2 regions of the Enterococcus faecium genome follow, and region 2 is predicted to be linked to the other one. Evidence: predicted binding sites of a transcription regulator. Region 2 holds the regulator's gene; the other holds the start of a gene.
The links. Region 2 encodes HrcA, which represses chaperone genes, less so after heat shock. Its sites were predicted from a motif close to TTAGCACTCNNNNNNNNNGAGTGCTAA; they were not measured.
Positions count from the first base shown of each region.

Region 1 (4,470 bases), 1.1 Mb from region 2:
ACAGGATTTTCTATGTATTTTACACAAGTATACCAGGCTACATTTGATGTGATAGCCTTTTGGATCGTTTTTGCCATTGCATACGCTTATGCAAAAGAAGAAGACATCGATCGCTTACCAGTCGGCATAACAGCCTTGTCTGCTTATCTACTGCTTATTCAGCCACTAAATACTCAGATAGATACTGTCTGGACAGGTGCTGAAGGGATACTAGGAGCAGTTACAACTGGGCTCATCATCGGATGGGGCTATGCACGTTTAGTAAGACTTGCGAAAGGGTGGAAGCAAAGAGAGAAGATACCTGAAAATGTTTGGCAGTCTTTTACTTCATTGATTCCAATCATTGTTATAGTCACTTTTACGCTTATCGGTTCAGCGGTTTTTCAACATTTGTTCAGAATGACTGTTGTTCAAGGAGTATGGACATATGTCCAGCTTCCCATTCAATCGTTCATAGACACGTTGTTTGGTGTGCTTTTATTAGGTTTTTTTGTTCCGTTTTTATGGTTATTTGGTCTTCATGGATCTGCGATGGTCAATGGGTTGGTTAGTCCCGTCTTGCAAGCGAATTCATTAGCAAATGCAGAAATCTTAGCCTCAGGACAAGAGTTGACGGTGGCAAATGGCGGACATATCGTTACTCAGCAATTTCTCGATCAGTTCATGACGGTTACGGGTGCTGGATTGACGTTAGGGGCTGTATTTTTTATGACGGTTTTTGCGAAATCGAAGAAATACAGAGAATTAGGAAATCTTGCTCTTTTACCAGCCTTTTTCAACATCAATGAATCAATTATTTTTTCCACACCGATCGTGATGAACCCGATGATGGCTGTTCCTTTTATTTTCGCACCGGTCGTTTCAGGATTGATTACCTATTCCGCTTTATATTTTGGATTCGTTCCTTTATTTACAGCAGTCCAAGTCCCTTGGACAACACCGCCGATCCTCTCGGGTTTCTTAGTAGGCGGAGTGCCTGCAGCGATTTTACAAGGTATCGTGTTGTCAATTAGTTTTTTCATTTATTTCCCATTTTTGAAAAAAATAGATTCTGCAAACTGCAAAAAGGAAAGACAGACAAAAAATGATGGAGCAGCAGAAAAGATGAACGACTAAAAAACAAAAATACTCCTGTCGCTTTAGATTGGGAAAATCACCAATCTAGGATGACAGGAGTATTTATAGTCATGTTTATACTAGCCCTTTTTGGACAGCTAATTGAACAAGAACAACTAATGTGTTCATTCCTACGTGTGTGATCATCGATGTCCAGATCCGACCAGTTGCTTTGTACTCTAGGCTGAAGAAGAAACCTAGGAAAAAGTAGATTAGCAGATGACCATCATTATGAGCAAACGCAAACAGCAAAGAGCTGATCACTGCTCCGACCCAAAAATTTGAATATCGACTGATGATCCCCAGTATACTGCGGCGGAATACGAACTCTTCCATGATGGGTCCAGCAACAGTTGTCGCCAAAATAAAAGCGGGTGCTTCCATGATCATCTGGATGATATTTTGTGTATTCTCGGAAGGGGTTGCTTTGCCAAACAATACAGATTCTAACATGACAGCGATGCTTTGCAGAATCAATGCGACAAAGATTCCAACCAATCCATAAATAACAATCTTTGGAGCAGAAGCTTTTTTTACCGCTGATTCGATCGCTAAGGGTTCACGTTGCTTAAAATAAAAAATAGCTAGGACAACGGCGCCTAGTATATACATGACTGCAGTTGCTGTGATCAATTCAGACGTAGATTTTACAAGTCCTATCGAAGCTAGGATCAAGGGTGAGATAAAAATTAGACCATAGCAAAAAATGCTGAGGAAGCTATATTTTTTTAAAGACATGTAATTCCTCCTTTTAAGGGATAACAAGCATGCAAGGCAAGCTTATATCGATTGATTTCAATTATATCATAATTTCAATAAGCAGCTGTCAGAATAAAATTTCTTTTCTTTGATTTAAAAGCTTGCAAAAAAGAGGGAGAATGAGTATTATTAAAAATGTAGGTTAGCACTCGAAGGTTAAGAGTGCTAACAGATTAAAAAAAGAGTTATCGGAGGGATTTATCGTGTTAAAACCATTAGGTGATCGCGTCATTATCGAAGTCGCAAAAGAAGAAGAAAAAACTGTCGGAGGAATCGTTTTAGCTTCTGCTGCTAAAGAGAAACCCCAAACTGGGACAGTTGTTGCAGTCGGTGAAGGCCGTTTGTTAGAAAACGGTGAAAAAGTTCCTGCCGCTGTAAAAGCAGGCGACCAAGTTATGTTCGAAAAATACGCCGGTACAGAAGTAAAATACGAAGGAAAAGAATATCTGATCGTCGCAGGAAAAGATATCATGGCGATTGTTGAGTAAATTTGGAAGATAAAAAAATAATCAAAAATAATCAATGAGGTGAATCAATCATGGCAAAAGAATTGAAATTTGCAGAAGACGCACGCGCAGCTATGTTACGCGGGGTAGATAAATTAGCAGATACAGTGAAAGTAACATTAGGACCTAAAGGCCGAAATGTCGTACTAGAAAAATCTTACGGCTCTCCATTGATCACAAATGATGGTGTGACGATCGCAAAAGAAATCGAATTAGAAGATCATTTTGAAAACATGGGTGCAAAACTTGTATCAGAAGTAGCATCAAAAACAAATGATATTGCAGGAGACGGTACAACGACAGCAACTGTTCTGACACAAGCAATCGTTCGCGAAGGTTTAAAAAACGTAACTGCAGGTGCTAATCCTCTAGGCATTCGTCGCGGGATCGAATTGGCAACAAAAGCAGCAGTCGAAGAATTGCATAATATCTCAACTGTTGTTGATTCAAAAGAAGCCATTGCACAAGTAGCAGCTGTTTCTTCGGGTTCTGATAAAGTTGGACATTTGATTGCTGATGCAATGGAAAAAGTTGGAAACGACGGTGTCATCACAATCGAAGAATCAAAAGGGATCGAAACAGAACTAGATGTTGTAGAAGGTATGCAGTTTGATCGTGGTTACTTATCACAATATATGGTAACAGATAACGACAAAATGGAAGCTGTTCTAGAAAACCCATATATCTTGATCACAGACAAAAAAATCTCTAACATCCAAGATATTCTGCCATTGTTAGAACAAATCTTGCAACAATCACGTCCATTGTTGATTATTGCTGACGATGTAGATGGTGAAGCATTGCCAACTCTTGTATTGAACAAAATCCGTGGAACATTCAACGTAGTAGCTGTAAAAGCTCCTGGTTTCGGCGATCGTCGTAAAGCAATGCTTGAAGATATCGCTATTTTGACAGGTGGTACAGTAATTACTGACGATCTAGGTTTAGAATTGAAAGATGCAACAATCGAAAACTTAGGAAATGCTTCTAAAGTTGTTGTAGATAAAGACAATACAACGATCGTAGAAGGTTCTGGAGAAAAAGAAGCAATCGAAGCTCGTGTGCAATTGATCAAAAACCAAATTGCTGAAACAACTTCTGATTTTGACCGCGAAAAATTACAAGAACGCTTAGCTAAATTAGCAGGTGGTGTAGCTGTTGTTAAAGTTGGTGCAGCTACTGAAACAGAATTGAAAGAATTAAAATTACGCATTGAAGATGCATTGAATGCTACACGTGCCGCAGTAGAAGAAGGAATGGTCTCAGGTGGTGGTACAGCTCTAGTGAACGTTATCAGCAAAGTTTCTGCTGTAGAAGCAGAAGGAGACGTGGCAACAGGTATCAAGATCGTTGTTCGTGCTTTAGAAGAACCAATTCGTCAAATCGCTGAAAACGCTGGTTATGAAGGATCAGTGATTGTTGATAAATTGAAGAACGTGGAACTAGGCACTGGTTTCAATGCTGCTACTGGAGAATGGGTAAACATGGTTGAAGCAGGTATCGTAGACCCAACTAAAGTAACACGTTCTGCCTTGCAAAATGCCGCTTCCGTTTCTGCCTTGTTATTAACGACAGAAGCAGTCGTTGCAGATAAACCAGAACCAGCAGCGCCAGCAGCTCCTGCAATGGATCCATCAATGATGGGCGGTATGATGTAAGAAAAAGCAACTTGCTTATCTACAACTGATCATTAGTGAAAGACAGATAAAAAGAGGCTGGAACAGAAGCGTTTAACTCCAAGAAATAAGAAGAAATTCACGGAAATTGCTTTTCAAATTTTTGTGAATTTCAGCTTATTTCCGAAGGAGTTGCTTCTGCTTCCGCTGTTTATACGTGTTTAGAGCGTGAGACAAAAGTGTTCTTTACTTTTGTCTCACGCTCTTTTTTGTGTGTAATTATAATGAAAATAGTTATTTTTAATAGTTATAATATTTTATCTATTAAAAGTAAATATCCATTCACTAATAATAAAGATATATTTACAGTATCATTATAATGTATTCAATTTAAAATAAGAGACTTTGGTAATAATGAAAGAGGAATAAAACTTTTCTTTGGCAAAACAAACTCCTTGCTATGAGACGCGTTT
Region 1 covers NZ_CP118955.1:2,121,015-2,125,484, reverse strand. Annotated here, with positions in the region: gene PYW34_RS10355 (PTS sugar transporter subunit IIC) at 1-1,116, shown strand, start outside; gene PYW34_RS10350 (CPBP family intramembrane glutamic endopeptidase) at 1,192-1,854, opposite strand; gene groES (co-chaperone GroES) at 2,079-2,363, shown strand; gene groL (chaperonin GroEL) at 2,414-4,039, shown strand.
Region 1: groES (co-chaperone GroES) is a predicted target of HrcA. The motif match lies at 2,018-2,044, and genes of this name have one in related genera.

Region 2 (4,470 bases):
CAAAGCGTTGTGGTCTGAGCACTTAAGGAGGAATCTGTGAAAATAGCTTTTCATATTTTTGCAGATTTTGACTTAATGCCGAAGGTCAGCTTTGCGATTACCGTTTATCGAGAGGCTGTAAAAGCACCGTGTAGCTCCGATGACAATAAGCAAGCATTTTTAGAGCTAGGTTTCCTTGATTCTAAATATGCGGCTTATTTCAATGAGTTGGTGCTTGAACGCGATTTTAAGAAGGTCGAAAACAGGCACGACTTTTCGACGTAAGGAGAAAGAATTTCAATGATAGAAACAATAAATCCCGCAGAAAACAAGGTTTCTGCGTACATTCATATCCCATTTTGCGAGCATATCTGCTATTACTGTGACTTTAATAAAGTTTTTTTAGAAGGGCAGCCAGTAGATGAGTATGTGGAAATGCTGCTGAATGAAATGAGATTAATGCTGGAAAGTCATCCTACAGCGAATTTGGAAACACTTTATGTAGGAGGCGGAACACCAACTTCTTTATCTGCTAAACAACTTGATCGACTATTATCAGGTGCTAGAGAGATCCTGCCTTTTCAAAATGGTAATGAGTTTACTGTAGAAGCGAATCCTGGTGATTTGACCCGTGAAAAACTTCAAGTGATGAAAAACTATGGCGTCAATCGTTTATCCATGGGAGTGCAGACATTTGACAATCGCTTATTGAAAAAAATTGGACGTAAACATACTGCAGAAGATGTGTATCAAACAATGCAATTTTTAGAAGCAGAAAATTTTACCAATGTAAGCATCGATTTGATTTATGCATTACCGGGACAAACACTAGAAGGATATCGGGATACTTTGGAAAAAGCTTTGGCTTTGGATCTGCCTCACTATTCTTTGTACTCATTGATCCTCGAAAACAAAACAATGTTCATGAACTGGGTACGACAAGGAAGACTCGAACTGCCTGATCAGGAAACGGAAACCAGAATGTTTGAAGAGACGATTGAAGCAATGGAAAAGCATGGACGTCACCAATATGAAATAAGTAACTTTGGGCTCTCCGGACATGAATCTCAACATAACCTCATGTACTGGAACAATGACCACTATTTTGGGTTTGGAGCTGGTGCTAGCGGTTATCTTGGAGATATTCGTTACCGCAACAAAGGACCGATCCAACACTATTTACGCCCATTACGAGCAAATGAACGCCCGGTATTGGAAGAAGAAAAATTGACACGAAAAAATCAAATAGAAGAAGAAATGTTCTTAGGACTAAGAAAAAAAACAGGGATTACTAAAAAACATTTCTATGATCGCTATCAAAAAACAATTGAATCGGTGTACGGTGATGTGCTAAGGGAATTAGAGCAAGAAGGGTTACTTGTTAATGAAGAAGACCGTGTTTATTTGACACCAAGAGGGACTTTTTTGGGGAACAATGTGTTTGAGCGCTTTTTATTTGAAAAATAGTTTGAAGAATATTTGTTTTTTATCGAAACTTGAAAAGAAAAAGTTTAGAAAGTTTGACAATGAGGTATTGAAGTATTGATATAACTGGATTTACATCAATTATTTAGAATTAGCACTCTTGTGTTTAGAGTGCTAAAAAATGGAGTCTTTCTCTTGACAGGAGAAGGGCTTCTTGCTATATTTATAAGTGAATTAGCACTTAGAATATATGAGTGCTAATGAGAGGTGAGGAAGATGTTAACAAAGCGACAAAACGACATTTTACGTCTGATCATCCAACACTATACGAGTAGTGGCGTGCCCGTTGGTTCCAAAACATTAATGTCTGAGGGAGTCAAGGCCAGCTCAGCAACGATTCGCAATGATATGAAAGCATTAGAAGATGAAGGATTGCTGTTGAAGACTCACTCTTCTTCTGGGCGGATTCCATCTGCTTTAGGCTATCGTTATTACGTGGATCATTTGTTAAAACCTGCTCGCGTAGCAGAAGATGATTTGCTGCTGATTCGTCAGTCTCTAGGCAGAGAATTTCATGAAATCAATGAGATTATTAAGCAATCTGCTGAGATATTATCTGAGCTGACAAGCTATACGACTTTTTCATTGGGACCTGAAATAAAAGACCGCCGACTGACTGGCTTTCGTATCGTACCCTTGAATAATCGACAGATTATTGCTATCGTCGTAACAGATATGGGGAATGTAGAAAGCCAAGTGTTCACTCTTCCCGAATATATGGGAAGTCAGGAACTAGAAAAAATGGTACAGATTGTAAACGACCGTCTAGTCGGAGATCCTCTGATGACGGTGTACCATAAACTTCGTACGGAGATTCCGATGATTCTTCATAAATATTTCCAGACGACAGAAGGGATGTCTCAGTTATTTGACACCGTTCTTGGTCATGTTTTTGAAGAAAAGGTTTATGTCAGTGGACAAATGAATCTCTTGGATTATGAGCCCCGTCAAGATCTTGATCAGTTCAAATCGATGTTTTCTTTTATGAAAGACTCAGACGGACTTACACAAATGATCACTCCGATGGATAGCAATATTCATATCAAGATTGGTGCTGAATTAGGCAATGATTTATTGCAGAATATGAGTATGATTCAAGCAAGTTACGAGATAGATGGTCATGGAAGAGGTACAATAGCCTTGTTAGGGCCTACTAGTATGCCTTATTCTCGGATGTTCGGTCTAGTCGATGTTTATCGAAGAGAACTAGCAGCTAAACTTGCTGATTATTACCGCTCGCTTGACTTGTCAAACTCGTAATGTGAATAACGAAGCTATTTGCAGCTGATCGTTCTCTCTTTCTTAGTAAGAGCAATCAAACAGCTGACTGAATAATGAAAGGAAGACTGTATCGTGAAAGAAAATCAAGAAGAACTAGATAAAGAAATGACAGATGCTCAGCCAGAACCGGAAATCGATGTCGAAGCTGCAGAAGATTCGGGTATTTCAGAAGCTGAAGCGGAAGAATTCGAAACAGCGAAATTAAAAGCTGAGTTAGAAGAAATGGAAGATAGATACTTGCGGGCTCGTGCTGAAATCGCAAATATGGCAAATCGAGGAAAAAATGAGCGTGAGCAATTACAAAAATACCGTTCACAAGATTTAGCCAAAAAATTACTTCCATCAATTGACAACCTGGAACGTGCATTAGCCACAGAAGTGTCAGATGATCAAGGGGCAGGTTTGAAAAAAGGCGTGGAAATGGTCTTGGAAAGTTTGCGTAACGCACTGGAAGAAGAAGGAATTGAAAAAATCCCTGCTAAAGGAGAAGCCTTTGATCCTAATCTTCATCAAGCAGTACAAACTGTTCCAGCGACTGAAGATACACCAGCCGATACGATTGTAGAAGTACTACAAGAAGGCTACAAATTACATGATCGCGTGTTAAGACCAACTATGGTCATTGTTGCACAATAATTGTGCGGATATAAAACTTACACTTTCAATTAAAGAAGGAGACGTTAATTATGAGTAAAATTATCGGTATTGACTTAGGTACGACTAACTCTGCAGTAGCAGTATTGGAAGGAAACGAAGCAAAAATCATCGCTAACCCAGAAGGAAACCGTACAACACCTTCTGTTGTATCATTCAAAAATGGAGAAATCCAAGTAGGGGAAGTTGCAAAACGTCAAGCTGTGACAAACCCAAATACGATTTCATCAATCAAACGCCATATCGGTGAAGCAGGTTACAAAGTAGATGTAGAAGGTAAATCATATACACCACAAGAAATCTCAGCAATGATCCTTCAATATATCAAAGGATTCGCAGAAGACTATTTAGGTGAAAAAGTCGAAAAAGCAGTTATCACTGTGCCAGCTTACTTTAATGATGCACAACGTCAAGCAACAAAAGATGCTGGTAAGATCGCTGGTCTAGAAGTAGAACGTATCGTCAATGAACCAACTGCAGCTGCTCTTGCCTATGGTTTAGATAAAACAGATCGCGACGAAAAAATCTTAGTATTCGACCTTGGTGGCGGTACTTTTGACGTATCTATCCTTGAACTAGGAGACGGTGTCTTTGATGTATTGTCAACAGCTGGCGACAACCATCTAGGTGGGGACGACTTTGATAACAAAATCATCGACTACATGGTAGCAGAATTCAAAAAAGAAAACAGCATTGACTTGTCTCAAGACAAAATGGCTTTACAACGCTTGAAAGACGCTGCTGAAAAAGCGAAAAAAGATTTATCTGGCGTATCAAGCACACAAATCAGCTTGCCATTTATCACAGCAGGAGAATCTGGACCATTGCATTTGGAAATGACATTGACACGTGCAAAATTTGATGAATTAACAGCTGACTTAGTAGAACGTACAAAAGTACCAGTACGTCAAGCGTTAAAAGATGCAGGTCTGTCACAATCAGAAATCGACGAAGTTATTTTAGTCGGTGGATCTACTCGTATCCCTGCAGTTGTAGAAGCAGTACGTAAAGAAACAGGAAAAGAACCAAACAAATCAGTTAACCCTGATGAAGTAGTTGCTATGGGTGCTG
Region 2 covers NZ_CP118955.1:1,015,712-1,020,181, forward strand. Annotated here, with positions in the region: gene PYW34_RS04850 (adenosine deaminase) at 37-264, shown strand; gene hemW (radical SAM family heme chaperone HemW) at 280-1,446, shown strand; gene hrcA (heat-inducible transcriptional repressor HrcA) at 1,681-2,724, shown strand; gene grpE (nucleotide exchange factor GrpE) at 2,818-3,381, shown strand; gene dnaK (molecular chaperone DnaK) at 3,432-4,470, shown strand, end outside.